DNA from 3 places in the Mesorhizobium sp. C264A genome. Region 2 is predicted to be linked to each of the others. Evidence: riboswitches for the same ligand, from Rfam matches in the RefSeq annotation. Region 2 holds a riboswitch; each other region holds the start of a gene.
What was found. A riboswitch is a leader RNA that binds a small molecule or an ion and turns the genes downstream of it on or off. The one in region 2 is predicted to bind cobalamin.

Region 1 (5,265 bases), on a different contig from region 2:
TGACGCATGGAGCGCAGGCCTTTCTGGTTGATCTCGCAGATCGCGGCATCCTCCTCAGCACCTGGGTGCCGAAGGCGACGACATTGTCGATGTCCGTCTCGGCGAGCGCCTCGGGCGCGAACAGCCATTCGGCGGTGAGTTCGGTCTGTTCGGGACCGAGCGGCATCAGTCGCACCGTCCTGACATAATCGACATGGCCGACGATGAACATCGAGGGCAGGCTGGTGGCATAGGTCTGTCCGGCCGCACGCTCGGCTGGCGTCAGGCCCGGGAAGACCGGGCCATGGGCATGTCCGTCGCGCGACCAGGTCTCGGCGCCGGCGCGCAGGCCACCCGAAAACTCCGGCGCGTCATTGTCGGCATGGCGGACCCAGTCGGGGTCGTCGTGCCGGCTCATCAGGCCGCGGCCGTAAATCGGCACCAGCCGAGACAGGTCCTTGTGGACGCCCGGGCAATGCAGGCACTCGTTGAAGTTCTCCCAGAAGATCTTCCAGTTGCAGTTCATCACCTTGCGCAGGACATGGCCTGATACCAGCGTTTCCAGCGGCCAGTTGGCGAGGTCGCCGGATGCGGGATCGAAGGAGGTCCCGGCGGAGCCGGCCGCAGCCTGCTGAAGGTTCACAATGACAAAACCGCGCCACACCGACAGCGCCACCCGGTAGAGCGGATGATCGGCCTTGTCGAAACCATCTGGCAGCGATTTCGAGGGAACGCGCACGAGATCGCCGCGCAGCGAGTAGGACCAAGCGTGGTAGGGGCACGTGATGAGCCGCGCTTTCAGCCGGCCCTCGCTTTTCTGGCAAAGCTGCGAGCCGCGATGCCGGCAAGTGTTGTGGAAGGCGCGCAGTTCGCCGGTCTCGTCCCGCAGAATGACGATTTCCTGCGTGCCGACGCGGAATGTCCTGAACGCCAGCGGCTGGGCGAGGTCGGCCTCGCGGCAGACGAGCAGCCAGCTTTTGTGCCAGATGGCGTCGAGATCGCGCTGGTAAGCCTCGCTATCCCAATAGGCCGACGACGGTAGCGTCGGTTCGGCCCGGCTCAGGCCGTTATAGGGGTCGCGCTCGCTCGGGCTGGGATGCATGGCTGGCTTCCTATGAAGCGTCAGCCGACACCCCGGCAAATCGTTTGTCAATCAGAGTGCCGCATTGCCGGTTGCAGGCGCGGCGCATAATCATGTCGTGGACACGGGACATTCGGAAATTGGGGGGATTCGGAAGTGGCCGCACGACAGATGTCGCTTACGCCGGAGCTGGTCGCGCGCTGCTGGCGCGAGATCAGGGACCCCGGGCCGGATCCGGACGCGATGCATCTCGATGAAGCCGACTATGACGCGCTGCTGGATGAATTGCAGGTCGAACTCCCGGACAGCGAACCGCTATGGCTGTTCGGCTATGGATCGCTGATCTGGAAACCGGAAATAGATTATGTCGAGGACCGCGTTGCGCTGGCGCGCGGCTGGCATCGGTCCTTTTGCATGAACATGACGCGCTGGCGCGGCACCAAGGACAGCCCCGGCCTGATGATGGCGCTGGACCGTGGCGGACAATGCAAGGGCGTCGCCTTTCGGCTGACCGACAATAACCGGCGCGAGCAGTTGGGCCGGCTTTTCCGGCGCGAAGTCACGCTGAAGCCGACAAGCTACCGGCCGCGCATGCTGAAGCTTGCAAGCGAGGCCGGACCGCTCAGGGCATTGGCCTTCGTCATCAACCGCAACGGCCTGACCTATTCAGGGCCGCTCGACGAGGGCAAGGTCGTCGAAAGGCTGGCCACGTCCTGCGGGCACTGGGGATCGGGCGCCGACTATCTCTACAATACGGTGAAAAACCTTGAAGAGCGCGGCATTCACGATCGCCATCTGTGGCGGCTGCAGCGGCTGGTTGCCGAGCGGATCACCGCGTTGAACCCGTAACGCCGCATGGCGCATTCGCGCTGTTGGCCGGCGGAATTTGGTTTGCCGGATGCGGCCGTTTCAGCCTATAGTCATGCATGTCGTCGGTTCCGTTAGGGACCAAGAGGGAATGCGGTGAGGGCTGACTTGTTGGCCCAATGCCGTGGCTGCCCCCGCAACTGTGTGCGGTAGTCCTCTCCAAGCCACTGAGGATTTTTTCTTCGGGAAGGTGGGGAAGGGCGCTGATCCGCGAGCCAGGAGACCTGCCGGCGACAGGGAACTGACTTCGATGCCCTCGGGTGGAGGGCGAAAGGACAAGATATGAATACCGCTTCCGTCTCCCTCGGCGCTTCCGTCTCCTCGCAGTCGCGCTTCATGCAGCTCGTGCTTAGCGCGTTTCTGGGCATTTTCGTCGTCGGCGTTGTCGGTTTCTCGCACATCGATGCGGTCCACAATGCGGCGCACGACTATCGCCATTCGATGGCGTTTCCCTGCCACTGACGAGGATCTGACATCATGAACCTGTTTCGCAACGTCGTGTTCATCGCGGCGATCGCAGGGCTCGTGGCCGGTGTCGCTCTCGCCTGCATGCAGGCCTACGCCACCGTGCCGCTGATCCTCAAGGCGGAGGTCTACGAAAGGGCTGGTGGCCATGAGCATGAGCATGCCGCGGCGCCCGCCGCCAACGCTGCGGACACCAATGCCATGAGCACCGCCGCGCCGGCGGAAAATGCCGTGAGCAGCGCAGCCCCGGCTGAAGCAGCCGCGCCGGCGGAGGACGAAGGCTGGGCGCCGGCCGACGGCTTCGAGCGCTTCGCCTTCAGTGTCGTCGCCAATATCGTCACCGGCATCGGCTTCGCGCTGGTCCTGGTGGCGGTTTCCGAGTTCGCCGGCGGCATCGGCAGCTGGCGCCAGGGCGTGTTCTGGGGTCTGGCCGGCTTTGCCGTGTTCACGCTGGCGCCGGGACTCGGCCTACCGCCGGAACTGCCGGCAATGCCGGCGGCCGATCTCATGCAGCGCCAGATCTGGTGGTGGGCAACGGTGATGGCAACGGCGATCGGTCTTGCCCTTATCACCTTCCGCACGTCGGCGCCCCTGACCGTGCTCGCCGTCGTCCTGATCGTCGCCCCGCATATTGTCGGCGCGCCGCAGCCTGACAGTTTTGTAACGCCGATCCCGGAGGGCCTGCATCATCAGTTCGTGGTGGCGGTGACGCTGACCAATCTGGTGTTCTGGGTGGTGCTCGGCGCAGTTGTCGGCATAGTGCGCGCGCGCTTCACCGGCACCGCGACCAGCCTGCGCGACAGCTTTGCCTGATCGCAGTTTGACCTTCATCATCGGCGGTGCGCGCTCCGGCAAGAGCGTGCATGCCGAAAGTTTGGCGACGGCGTTGCCGCCGCCATGGGCTTATATCGCCACCGCGCAAGCCTATGACGGCGAAATGCGCGAGCGCATCGCGCAGCACCGCTCGCGCCGCGGCGAGGGGTGGGCGACCATCGACGCCCCGCTTGATCTTGCCGGTGCACTTGAGGCGCTGCCGGACAACCAGCCGGTGCTTGTCGACTGCCTGACGCTGTGGCTGACCAATCATATGCTGGCCGATCATGATCTAGAGGGGGAGTGCCGGCGGCTGGCCGATGTGCTTTCGCGGCCGCGCGGACCGTGGTTCGTGGTCTCCAACGAAGTCGGACAAGGCATCGTGCCCGACAATGCGCTGGCACGCCGGTTCCGCGATGCCGCCGGCCGGCTCAACCAGCAGATCGCGGTCGTAGCTGATATGGTGCTTCTGATGGTGGCGGGGCTGCCGCTCAAGGTGAAATGAGATGACCGATATCGACACAAAAGACGAAGAGCGCCATCGCGCCAAGATGGCCAAGCGCAAGTCGGTGCAGGACGCCGAGGTCGCGGAAAAGACGGTCGAGAAGGGGCTGCTGATCGTCAACACCGGACCCGGCAAGGGCAAGACCACGGCTGCCTTCGGGCTGGCGCTGCGCATGCTCGGCTATGGCAAGCGCGTCGGAATCGTCCAGTTCATCAAGGGCAAATGGCACACCGGCGAAAAGGATGCCTTCGCGGCGTTTGGCGGCCGCGTCGTCTGGCACACGATGGGCGAGGGTTTCACCTGGGAGACGCAGGATCTGAAGCGCGACATTAAGGCGGCCGAAGCCGCCTGGGCCAAGGCACTGGAGTTGATCGCCGATCCCTCGATCAGCCTCGTCGTGCTGGACGAACTGAACATCGCGCTGCGTTACGACTATCTCGATCTCGACAGAGTGGTGGCGGCGCTGAAAGCGCGGCGCGAAGGTCTGCATGTCGTCGTCACCGGCCGCAACGCCAAGCCGGCGCTGGTCGAGGCGGCGGATCTGGTGACGGAGATGGGCGTGACCAAGCATCATTTTTCGGCCGGCGTGAAGGCGCAGCAGGGGATCGAGTTCTGAGGGGCTATCCTCACCTTTTACCCTCCCCCTTGTGGGAGGGTCGATCCGCGAAGCGGATCGGGGTGGGGGTTCTCGTAGGTCGCAGTCCCCCACCCCGGCGCTTCGCGCCGACCCTCCCCACAAGGGGGAGGGTAAAGGAAGGGCGACGGTAAGCTCTCAGAACGTCACCGCGATAAGCACCGCCGACAGCAACCCGAACAGCCCAATCAGCAGATAGTCCGCCACCTGGTACAATTTCAGCGCCTGCCTGATGTCCTGGCTTTCCGCCGCGCGCCTACCGCCTTCGCCCATATAGGCGTCCTCGATGATGACGCCGCCATAGCTGCGCGGGCCGGCGAGCGCCAGGCCGAGTGCGCCGGCCATTGCCGCTTCCGGCCAGCCGGCATTGGGCGAGCGGTGCTTTTTGGCGTCGCGCCGCACTGCTTGCCAGGCGTTGCGGGGATCGGCGCCGTCAACGAGAAAGGCGGCGGCAACGATCAGCAACGCGGTCAGCCGGGACGCCGGCAGGTTGATCCAGTCGTCGAAGAGTGCTGCCGCGCGGCCGAAGGCCTCGTGGTGCGGGGTGCGGTGGCCGATCATCGAATCGGCGGTGTTGGCGGCCTTGTAGGCCACGCCGCCGGCCAGACCGCAGACACCTGTCCAGAAGGCGGGCGCAACGATGCCGTCGGAGAAATTCTCGGCCAGGCTTTCGATGGCGGCGCGGCTGACGCCGGCATGGTCGAGCTTCTCTGGATCGCGACCGACGATGCGCGCAACCGCAATGCGGCCGAGCGCCAGCCCGCCGGTATCCAGCGAATCGGCCACCGCCTCGACATGTTCGGTAAGGCTCTTTTGCGACAGCAGCGACGAGGCCAGGATTGCCGTGATGATCATGCCGGCAGGAAAGAGCTGCCAGAGCAGGATTTGCACGATGAAGGCGATTGCCGCCGGCACCAGCAC
Region 2 (5,265 bases):
GTGAAGGTCTTGACGTCGGGCGCCTCGTCGCTGACGCCGATCACTTCCAGCACCTGCAGCCTATCGTTCCACGGCGCCATCTGGTCGAGATGGCGATAGAGCCCAAGATCCGTCATCGCATTCATCCTCTGGTCCCTCTTCGCCTGCTCCAGCTCACGCGACGCTGCGTAGCGCCGGCCGGCCGCCTTCGGCAAGGCGCGGGCCGATGAAGGCCGCGTACCATTCGACGAACTGGATCACGCCGCCCTCGTGCAGCTCCGAGTAGGGGCCGGGCTCATAGGCCGGAGACAGGATGCCGAAGGCGTTTTCCTCGACGATGCGGCGGTCCTGGTCGTTGGTCTCGGTCCAGACATGGGTGAGCTCCTCAAGGTTGTAGTCGACCCCCTCGACCGCATCCTTGTGCACCAGCCACTTGGTCGTCACCGCGGTTTCGGTGGCGCTGATCGGCAGCACCCGGAAGGTGACCGCATGGTCGATCAGGATGTGGTTCCAGGTCGTCGGATAGTGGTAGTGCATCAAGGTGCCGATGCGGTCGGCGGCAACAGTGTCGGACAGGTTCTTCGTCACCGCGCGCTTTCCCGACATCGTGTAGCTGACGGCATCGCGCAGCAGCGGCGCGCGGGTGGCGCGGTATTGCCCGGCCGGATCGATGCGGAACTTGCTCGGCAGGCCCGCCGCCTCGCATTTCGCCCAGTGCGCGAGCATCTCCGGGTCACTGTCGGCGCCCTGCACGCCGGTCACCGTCGGCGCTTCGGGGAATGTCTTGCACAGCTCCGGATGATTGCCGGCGCAGTGATAGCATTCGCGGTTGTTTTCCCAGACCAGCTTCCAGTTGCCCTTCTCGATGATGGTGCTCTCGAAGGCGACCTTGGCTTCATTCAGCCGGTGCGGCTTGAGGTAGGGCTCTATCATGGCGCGCATCGGCGCAAAGTCGGCAGGTTCTTTCGCCAGGCAGATGAAGATGTAGCCGCCGACGCTCTCGCAGGCGACGGGCTTCAGGCCGAACTGGCTCTTGTGGAAACCGTCGGCCATCTGGCGGGCAAACAGCAGCCGGCCGTCAAGCTCGTAGGTCCACTGGTGATAGGGGCAGACAAGCTTTGCCGCCATGCCCTTCTCAGTGTTGCAGACACGGCTGCCGCGATGGCGGCAGGAATTGTGAAAGGCGTTGATGTTGCCCTTCTGGTCGCGGACCAGCACCACCGGATAATCGCCGATCTGCACGGTGATATAGCTGCCGGGCTTCGGCAGTTCGCAATCATGGCCGATGAACAGCCAGTCGCGATACCAGATAAGCTCCATGTCGAGCTTGAAATAGTCCGGGTCGGTGTAGAAGGGCTGTTCCAGCGAAAAGCCTTGCTTGCGGCCGTTCAGGAGCCTCAGCATGTCGTTGCGCGTATCCATAGTTCTGTCCTCGTGGTTTAAGGACTGAACTTGGTGGTGATGGAGGAAGGATCGGACGCAGGCCGGCGCGGCGCCGGACATGCACTATCCACCTCTTGACCGCCCACCGCGATCAGTCGAGTCTATGCATCTCGGGCTGGTTTCCGGGCTCTGGAGTTGTCCTTGCGGACCATCGCGACACCTTCCCAGGCTGCTGCCCAGTGGTCTCCCGTTGCGACTTCAACTCCACCACCGTTGCGGGGGCAGCGCCGGATTCTGACCGGCTTCCCAATTCTCCGCTGCGTCGTCACGAAGCGGCACCTGAGATGCGATCATCTAATCACGGCAGCGATCGCGACGTCGGCATGAAAGCGACATCATATCCATGCGGCGCGACACGCGCGGCATACGCCCCGCCGACCACCGAAGGGCTGAGATCCTGTCTTGCGGCGCTATCATCGCCGTTTCGAATCGCTGCGGATCCAGTTCCGATCGGGGGCAAAAAGGGCTCAACGGTATCGAAAAGTTACTATTAGCAATCTCTAATCGAACCGAACGGTTCGTTTCTGTTGACAATGCGTGCAGGACGGTGTGAACGACGGCCCGGAAACCGACACCGGAGCGAACCACTCGGTTCGACATAAGCAACTGAAAACAATGCGATAAATGACCATAGAGGAACTTCCTGGCACAATTTCAAGGTGCAGGACCGTGGTCCACACGGAACAACTTCGTGATTGGAAACCAGCCTATGGCTTTCCCACATCGGGGCTGTCCGAACGACGCGAATTCCTCCCAAGACACGCCGCTAGACGGACAGACAAACTGGAGTACTAAAAATGAAAAAGATCATCCTCACTGCCGCAGCCGTTTTGGCGATCACCGGCAGCGCCTTCGCCGGTAGCGACAATTACGGTTCCAATGGTGCGAACCAGCCAGCCGTCTCGGTCGACAGCTCGTATACGGCTTCCATTCAGAAGCCGGCGCACGCTGACAAGCAGCCTGTCGTTCAGGGCGCCGACCGCGACCTCTACGGCAATCGCTGATCCCGACCAAAGAAGGGCGGCTAACCCGTCGCTCTCGGGATCCCAAAAAATTCAGGAGTATTGAAATGAAAAAGATCATCCTTGCTGCCGCCGCCGTTTTGGCCATCTCCGGCAGCGCTTTCGCCGGCAGCGACAACTACGGTTCGGACGGCGCCAACCAGCCTGCGATTACGTCGACCGATAGTGGCCATACGGCTTCGGTTGAGAAGTCGGCTCCAGCCGAGCAGGCGCCTGCCCACGGTGCCGACCGTAACCTTTTCGGCCGCTAAAAGCCGGTTTCCAGCACGTGGCGGGCTTATCCGCTGCAGCTGGCGGCATCAGAAAAATTCAGGAGACTAAAATGAAGAAGATCGTTCTTGCCACCGCAGCCGTTCTGGCTATTTCGAGCGCTGCCTTTGCCGGCAGCGACAATTATGGCTCCAATGGCGCCAACCAGCCGGCCGCTGCCGTCGACACCACCCGCACTTCGTCGACCGGCACCAACTCGGCGGTCTACAAGCTGCTGAACTCGTCGAACGACCAACAGAAGTTCGTTCCTCAGAGCAGCGACAGGGATCGGTTCGGCAACAACTAACAGCCGAAGCTTAAAAAAAGAGCGGCGGGCCTGGCCCGCCGCTCTTTTTCATGCCTGTACGACGCAGCTATCTCAAGCCGCCTTCACTTCCACCGGCTTGAGCGAGAAGGAGTGCCCATCGGCGTCGAAGATGTGCAGGTCCCCGGCATCCGCGGTCAGTCGCAGCTTTGCCCCGCGCTTGACCTCGACATTGCCGGGCAGCTTGGTCACCAACGGCAGGTCAGCGCGGCCGATATCGACATAGACAAGCTGCACCTCGCCGAGTTGCTCGACATAGTCTACCACGCCCTCGAAAAGATATTCCGCGCCGGTGGCGGCCGACAGATCCTCCGGCCGCACGCCGAAGCTGACTGCCGCACCCTTTGCTGACGCCGGCGTTGCGATCGGCACCGTTGCCTTGCGACCGCCGACATGGCTGACGATTGTCGGGTTGCCCGTCCTGTCGATTGTCGCCGGCAGGATGTTCATGGCCGGCGAGCCGATGAACTGGGCAACGAACAGATTGCCGGGCTTCTTGTAGAGGTCCATCGGCGTGCCGACCTGCTCGATATGGCCATCCTTCAGCACGACGATGCGGTCGGCGAGCGTCATCGCTTCGACCTGATCGTGGGTGACGTAGATCATGGTCGTGGCAGGCATCGATTCCTTGAGCTTGGCGATCTCGATGCGGGTCGCGACGCGCAGCGCCGCGTCGAGATTCGACAGCGGCTCGTCGAACAGGAACACTTTCGGATTGCGCACGATGGCGCGACCGATGGCGACACGCTGGCGCTGGCCGCCCGACATCGCCTTGGGCAGGCGGTCGAGATATTTGGTCAGCTGCAGGATTTCGGCGGCCTGCCGCACCCGCTTGTCGATCTCGGCCTTGCTTTCCTTGCCGATCTTCATCGAGAAGGCCATGTTGTCGTAGACGGTCATGTGCGGATAGAGCGCATAGGACTGGAACACCATGGCAATGCCGCGCTTGGAAGGCGGCACGTCGTTCACCACCTCGCCGGCGATCTTCAGCTCGCCGGAGGTGATCTCCTCAAGCCCGGCGATGGACCGCAGCAAGGTCGACTTGCCGCAACCCGACGGGCCGACGAAGACGATGAACTCGCCCGACTTTATGTCGAGGTCGATGCCGTGGAGAATGTGCAGATTGCCGTATGATTTCTTCACCTGTCTCAGCGTGACATCGGCCATAATTTCCTCCCAGTGATTTCCCTAGAGAACCTGGATTTCCTCAAAAAATCCAGTTTCGTCAAAAACTCAGTCGATGCGCCCGAACCAGGCGCCGTAGCCGCCGAGGCGGATGGAACCTGTGCCGGATTGTCCCGAAAAACCGTGCCCGGCCAATGGCAGCAGCGCCTGACCACCGAGATCGACCTCGGCCGGCTTGCTGGCCAGATTGAAGACGCAGACGATCTGCTCATTGCCCTCACGGCGGGTGAAGGCGACGGTGTCGCCCTCGCTTTCGATGAACTCGATGTCGCCTTTGGCCAGGGCCGGATGCTGGCGGCGGAAACCGAGAAAGCGCCGGTAGTGCTCGAGCAGCGAGGCCGCGTCGCCCTGCTGAACATTGACCGCTTGCGACAAGTGCTTGCCCGGCACCGGCAGCCAGGGCTTGGCCGTCGAAAAGCCGGCATTGCTGGCGGTTGCATCCCACACCATCGGCGTGCGGCAGCCGTCGCGGCCCTTGAATTCGGGCCAGAAGCGAATGCCGTAGGGGTCCTGCAGATCCTCGAACTGCAACTCGGCTTCGCCCAGCCCAAGCTCCTCTCCCTGATAGAGGCAGACCGAACCGCGCAGCGACATCAGCAGCGCCGAGATAACCTTCAGATAGGCGGCCGGGTCGGCCTCGTCGGCGGCCCAGCGCGAGGCCGGACGCATCACGTCGTGGTTGGAAAAGGCCCAGCACGACCAGCCGTCGCTGGCGACCTTGCCGAAGGCTTCCAGCACCTGGCGCACCTTGGCGGCGCTGATCTTTTCCGGCGCCAGGAAATCGAAGGAATAGCACATGTGGACGCGTTTGCCGCCGGCGGTGTAGGCGGCGACCACTTCCAGCCCACGCTGCGAATCGCCGACTTCGCCGACCGCGGCGGCCGCCGGATATTCGTCGAGCAGCGCCCGGAACCGTTCGAGGAAGGCAAGGTTTTCCGGCCGGCTCTTGTCGTAGATATGGTCCTGGTAGTTGTAGGGATTGACCGCAGGTGCTGTTTGGTCGTTGCGCTCTTCGGGCGGCAGCGGCGGATTGTTCTCCAGCCCCTGGCTGTGGAAGTAGAA
Region 3 (5,265 bases), 780 kb from region 2:
ACAGCTTCCTGAATGGTGATGAGGTTGCCATGACTTCCGAACAGAAACAGGGCCTGGTGCTTTTCATGGACAAAGGCTGCTCGTCCTGCCATGCCGGCATCAACGTTGGTGGGCAAGCCTATTACCCATTCGGCCTCGTGGAACGGCCCAGCGCCGAAGTCCTGCCGGACAAAGACAAGGGCCGATTTGAGGTCACCAATGCAGCCGACGATTCCTATGTCTTCCGCGTGGCGCCGCTGCGCAACGTTGCACTCACCGCGCCATACTTTCATTCGGGCAAGGTTTGGGATCTGAAACAGGCCGTCGCCATTATGGGGACCACCCAGCTCGGCGTAGTACTGGCGGACGAAGAAGTTGACCTGCTTGTTGCCTTCCTCAACTCGCTGACCGGAGAGGCACCTGACGTCGCCTATCCCATCTTACCCTCAGAAACGGTGACAACGCCCCGGCCTGTAACGCAGATCTCAGGAAAATAAGGGCCAATCGGCTGCGGACTCGCAATCGAAAATGATTGGCGATTTTTACTTGGCGACACGAATTGCGACGTCCATCTCCGAATTGGCGGGACGCTAGCGATACCCGAACCCTGCCACCTCGCCCGTAGTCTGCGCGATCAACTGGGGGCGGACAGACGCAGCACCATATATTGTCGCTGCCTGAGCGAACGCGCCAAGCAGTCTACTTTGAGAAACGACGCGTGTCCGATTTGTTCGAGGCGCGGGGCCTGTATGTCCCCAAGGAACCAATATTATAGCGTAGTGCCACATTTATATTTCTGCGGGATTAAGACACGTGCCGTAGGGAAATTGCACATTTGCGCCGAGTGGCTCATTTCCAAGAGTGTGCCGGTTTGGCATGTTCACGGCCGACAGGAGCCAGCCGGTAGCTCACCACACGGTGAGGAAGGAGAAGCCTCAGGCCACTTTCTCCCGGAGCGCGCGCGCTGCAGCGACCATGTTCATGAGGGCAGGGCGGACCCTCCCATTTGCGTGTTTTGAGGCCACAGTCCGGGTTTACCCACAGTTGGCCGTCGGACAGTCGCTCGCGGGCAAGCATGATTAGGTCCGAAATCTCGCAGACCTCCGGCACACGTGGTGAGTGAATGTCATAGACGCCGGGACCGATCTCGTTCGGATATTTGGAGCTCGTGAAGGCGTCCAGCAGTTCCATCTTGGAGCGCGACGTCTCAATCGAAATGACATCCGCATCCATTCCAGCGATCGCGTCGATGATCTCGTTGAACTCCGAATAGCACATGTGGGTATGGATTCGAGTCGCGTCCTTTACACCCGTTGAAGCGATCCGGAAGCATTCGACAGCCCAGTCGAGATAGGCTTTCCAGTCAGATTGGCGCAGTGGCAATCCTTCGCGAAACGCGGCCTCATCGATCTGGATCATCCTTGCGCCGGACCTTTCGAGATCCGTCACTTCGTCGCGGATGGCGAGCGCGATCTGGCGGCAGGCTTCGGAGCGGGGTACGTCGTCTCGAACAAAGGACCAGTTGAGAATGGTCACTGGGCCTGTGAGCATTCCCTTCACGGGCTTTTCCGTAAGCGACTGGGCGAATTGCCACCAGCGCACCGTCATCGGATTGCGCCTCGATACGTCCCGAAGATGATGGGGGAACGCACGTAGCGCGACCCATAGCTTTGCACCCAGGCATGCTGAGTGAAGGCGAAGCCGGACAGCTGCTCGCCGAAATACTGTACCATATCGTTTCGTTCGAACTCACCGTGCACCAGCACGTCCAGCCCGATCTCTTCCTGCCAACGAATTGCTGACTCGATCTCCTTCTTCAGGAAAATCTCGTAATCGACATAACTGAGCTGGCCCTTCGCATGAGCGGACCGCGCGCGGCGTACCTGCGGCGTCTGCGGGAAGGACCCGATTGTCGTCGTCGGGAACGGCGGCAGCCCGAGCGTGCCGGCCTGGACTCTGGAGCGCTCGCCAAAAGCGCTCTCTCGTCGTTTCATGCTATGGTCAATGCTGGCGATCCACCCCTCAACAAGCGGGTCATGGATCTTCGTGGACGTCAAGCGAGTGGCGGCAGCCTCGGCAGAAGCTTTCAACGCGGCTGCCACCGCATCCCTGCCTTTGGAAAGGGCCCGGGCCAGCAAGACCAGCTCGTCGGTCTTCTGGGCCGCGAAGGCGAGCCACGACCTGATGTCGGCCTCGAGTTCCGTCTCCATGCGCAGGTCAATCGGCACATGCAGCATCGAGCAAGAAGGCGCGATTTCGACGCGGTCCAAGGGCCAGCCGGCGACGATCGGTTTGATGCGGTCGAGAATGGCGGGCAGGTTCGCACGCCAGACGTTGCGGCCATCGATCAAGCCGAGCGAGAGCACCAGATCCTTCGGAGCGAGCCGACCCACCGTTTCCAGCTGCTCGGGAGCGCGCACGAGATCAATATGCAGGCCGGCCAGGGGCAGAGAAACCGCGGTTTCGAGATTGTCTCCCAGCGACCCGAAATACGTAGCCAGCATGATCTTCAGCTCGGGCGCGGCTTTCGACAGCTGGCCATAGGCGAATTCGAACGCAGCTCGTTCGTTCGGGTTCAGATCGAGGACAAGCGCTGGCTCATCGATCTGCACCCAGTCGGCTCCCGACAGCTTCAGCCTCTGCAGGACTTGCTCGTAAACGGGCAGCAGCCGCGGTAGGAGCGCGATGGGACCGAATCCTTCGGCACGCGATTTCGCCAGCTTGAGGAAGGTGATGGGTCCAAGGATGACTGGGCGTGTGTGAATGCCGAGAGCTTTAGCCTCGAGGAAGTAATCGACCGGCTTCGATGACGAGAGGGCGAACGTCTGATCATCATCGAGTTCCGGCACAATGTAGTGGTAGTTGGTGTCAAACCACTTGGTCATTTCCATCGCGGTTACACCAGGTCCATGAGCCTCCTCCTGGTGACCAGCGTGTCCACAATCCTCCGTCTGACCCTGATTGCCGCGCGCCATTGCGAAGTAGATGTCAAGTGGGACCTCGCCGCTATTCCAGCCGTACCGGGATGGAATGGCCCCGACCATGGCTGCGGTGTCGAGCACATGGTCGTAAAGCGAGAAGTCGTTCGACGGGATTTTCGACACGCCGCGATCGCGCTGCTCTTCCCAGCTAGCGGCTCGGAGCGCCTTCGACGTCGCAAGAAGGTCGCCAGCGGACGATGTTCCGGACCAGTAGCTTTCGAGGGCGAATTTCAGTTCTCGCCGACGACCGAAGCGCGGCACGCCGAGCGTTGCTACAGGAATTTGCTGAGAGACAGTCATGTCATACCCCGATGGTTGGGGGCGTCGGTGACAAGGAAGGCGCTAGCAGGCCGGCACGCCGGTTGCAGCGGCCACCGAGACACCCCGCCCGTGGACGTAATTCGCCGTGGCAGGTCTCCTGGCTCGCGGGGTCATAGCCTCTACCCGTCTTCCCGAGGGTATTCGCCTCAGTGACATGAGTGGATTGGCTCGCCGCTAACAGTTGCGGGGGCAGCGCCGGCATCGCACCGGCTTCCCTCTTAGCTCCGCTGCGGCAGCACCGTACGCGAGAACCACAACAGCAGACAATCACAGCAACCCGCTCTTTGTCAATGACGCATAATGAAATGTTTATGTCGTTATATGGTCGCGTTTTACGCCTTTGTCTAGCATTGTGAAATATTCAGTCTGCTGCCCGCATTCGGCATCGTGGGACGTGATCGCAAGTCAGGTCCGACCGACGCCGCGAGTTCTCCGTTACCTCAGGAACCTTACTGGCCCCCCAAGCTGAGCTTCTGGAAAATGCTGGTGACGATCTGGAGGACGGTGAATGCCGTCATGGCAAGCACGCCTTGCACCGCTCCTCCAGCGAGCTTCACGGCAGCAGCATGGGTCAGTTCTCCGAAGCGAATGGCTGTCGCTATCAGCGAGCTTTGACACAGTTCCGCCACTGCGGTCATCGCGTCAGTAGGGCGGCTGGTTGGTTGCCCGCGCATCTACAGCAACCCAGCCCCTTCCGCCTCGCGGCGCAAATTCTGCCTTGGCCTTGGGCCGATCTGCTGGATCACCAGGCCGGCCGCCAGCGAGCCAAGGTCGCCGCAGGTCTTGAGGTTGCGGCCCTGCGTGTAGCCATGCAGGAAACCGGCGGCGTAGAGGTCGCCGGCGCCGGTGGTGTCGACCAACTCCTTGATGGCGGTCGCCTCGATGACCACGGTCTCGTCGCCGCGCACGATCACCGAGCCTTTTTCGGAACGGGTGACGGCGGCAATCTTGCAGTCCTTGCGGATCTGAGCCAGCGCCTCGTCGAAGGATTTTGTCTGGTAGAGCGACTTGATCTCGTGGCTGTTGGCAAAGACGATGTCGACAGTGCCCGAGCGCATGAGGTCGAGGAACTCGTCCCGGTAGCGGTCGACGCAGAACGAATCAGACAACGTCATCGACACTTCGCGCCCGGCCTCGTGTGCGAGCTTCGCCGTCTGCCGGATCGCCTCCTTGGCGCGCGGCGGATCCCACAGATAGCCCTCGAAATAGGTAACCTTGGCGCCGGATGCCTTGTCGGCCTCGACATCCTCAGGGCCAAGCTCGACGCAGGCGCCGAGATAGGTGTTCATCGAGCGCTCGCCGTCGGGCGTGACGAAGATCATAGAGCGCGCCGTCGGCGGCTCGCCCTTGAGCGGCCTGGTGTCGAAGGCGACACCCTGTGCATGGATATCGTGCGCATAGATTTCGCCCAGCGCATCGTTGGAGACCTTGCCGAAGAAGGCGGCGCGTCCGCCGAAGCTGGCTACGCCGGCCGCCGTGTTGCCGGCACTGCCGCCGGAGGCCTCGATCGCCGGGCCCATGCGGCTGTAGAGCAGTTCGGCGCGGCGCGTGTCGATCAGGTTCATCGCGCCCTTGATGATGCCGTTGATCTCGAGGAATGCCTCGTCGCACTGGGCGATGATGTCGACAATGGCATTGCCGATGCAAAGCACGTCATAATCCGGCATCAATGTCTCCGCCAAAAAACCCGAGCCGGCTTCTCGCCACGCCTGCCAGGCGCGGGTCTGCCCGGTGGAAATGGGCTTTCCGCTTGCCGATCCGTTCGCCGGCGGCTCTCACGGGGCGGCGAGTCCTGCCTCGCGACGCAATTCGTCCGCCCTGTCTGTCTTCTCCCAGGTGAAATCAGGCTCTTCACGGCCGAAATGGCCATAGGTCGCTGTATTGCGATATATAGGGCGTAAGAGATCAAGCATCTTGATAATGCCTTTCGGTCTGAGATCGAACAACTCAAGAATGAGGCGCTCGATCCTGCTTTCCTCAACCC

Region 1: another riboswitch for cobalamin. It lies ahead of NKL04_RS04850 (CbtB domain-containing protein); the one in region 2 lies ahead of NKL04_RS22935 (aromatic ring-hydroxylating oxygenase subunit alpha).
Region 3: another riboswitch for cobalamin. It lies ahead of metE (5-methyltetrahydropteroyltriglutamate--homocysteine S-methyltransferase); the one in region 2 lies ahead of NKL04_RS22935 (aromatic ring-hydroxylating oxygenase subunit alpha).

What each region holds. Positions count from the first base shown of each region.
Region 1 covers NZ_JAMYVY010000001.1:997,269-1,002,533, forward strand. The annotation lists partial or broken gene NKL04_RS04840 (aromatic ring-hydroxylating oxygenase subunit alpha) at 1-1,081, opposite strand, end outside; gene NKL04_RS04845 (gamma-glutamylcyclotransferase) at 1,217-1,909, shown strand; cobalamin riboswitch at 1,977-2,173, shown strand; gene NKL04_RS04850 (CbtB domain-containing protein) at 2,210-2,389, shown strand; gene NKL04_RS04855 (CbtA family protein) at 2,405-3,205, shown strand; gene cobU (bifunctional adenosylcobinamide kinase/adenosylcobinamide-phosphate guanylyltransferase) at 3,198-3,710, shown strand; gene cobO (cob(I)yrinic acid a,c-diamide adenosyltransferase) at 3,712-4,326, shown strand; gene cbiB (adenosylcobinamide-phosphate synthase CbiB) at 4,483-5,265, opposite strand, start outside.
Region 2 covers NZ_JAMYVY010000002.1:818,105-823,369, forward strand. The annotation lists gene NKL04_RS22930 (FAD-binding oxidoreductase) at 1-116, opposite strand, end outside; gene NKL04_RS22935 (aromatic ring-hydroxylating oxygenase subunit alpha) at 154-1,401, opposite strand; cobalamin riboswitch at 1,519-1,720, opposite strand; gene NKL04_RS22940 (DUF680 domain-containing protein) at 2,220-2,426, shown strand; gene NKL04_RS22945 (DUF680 domain-containing protein) at 2,492-2,695, shown strand; gene NKL04_RS22950 (DUF680 domain-containing protein) at 2,767-3,000, shown strand; gene NKL04_RS22955 (ABC transporter ATP-binding protein) at 3,073-4,185, opposite strand; gene bglA (beta-galactosidase BglA) at 4,252-5,265, opposite strand, start outside.
Region 3 covers NZ_JAMYVY010000002.1:37,155-42,419, reverse strand. The annotation lists gene NKL04_RS19340 (cytochrome-c peroxidase) at 1-476, shown strand, start outside; partial or broken gene metE (5-methyltetrahydropteroyltriglutamate--homocysteine S-methyltransferase) at 915-3,260, opposite strand; cobalamin riboswitch at 3,352-3,552, opposite strand; gene NKL04_RS19330 (hypothetical protein) at 3,731-3,955, opposite strand; gene NKL04_RS19325 (adenosine kinase) at 3,956-4,948, opposite strand; gene metK (methionine adenosyltransferase) at 5,057-5,265, opposite strand, start outside.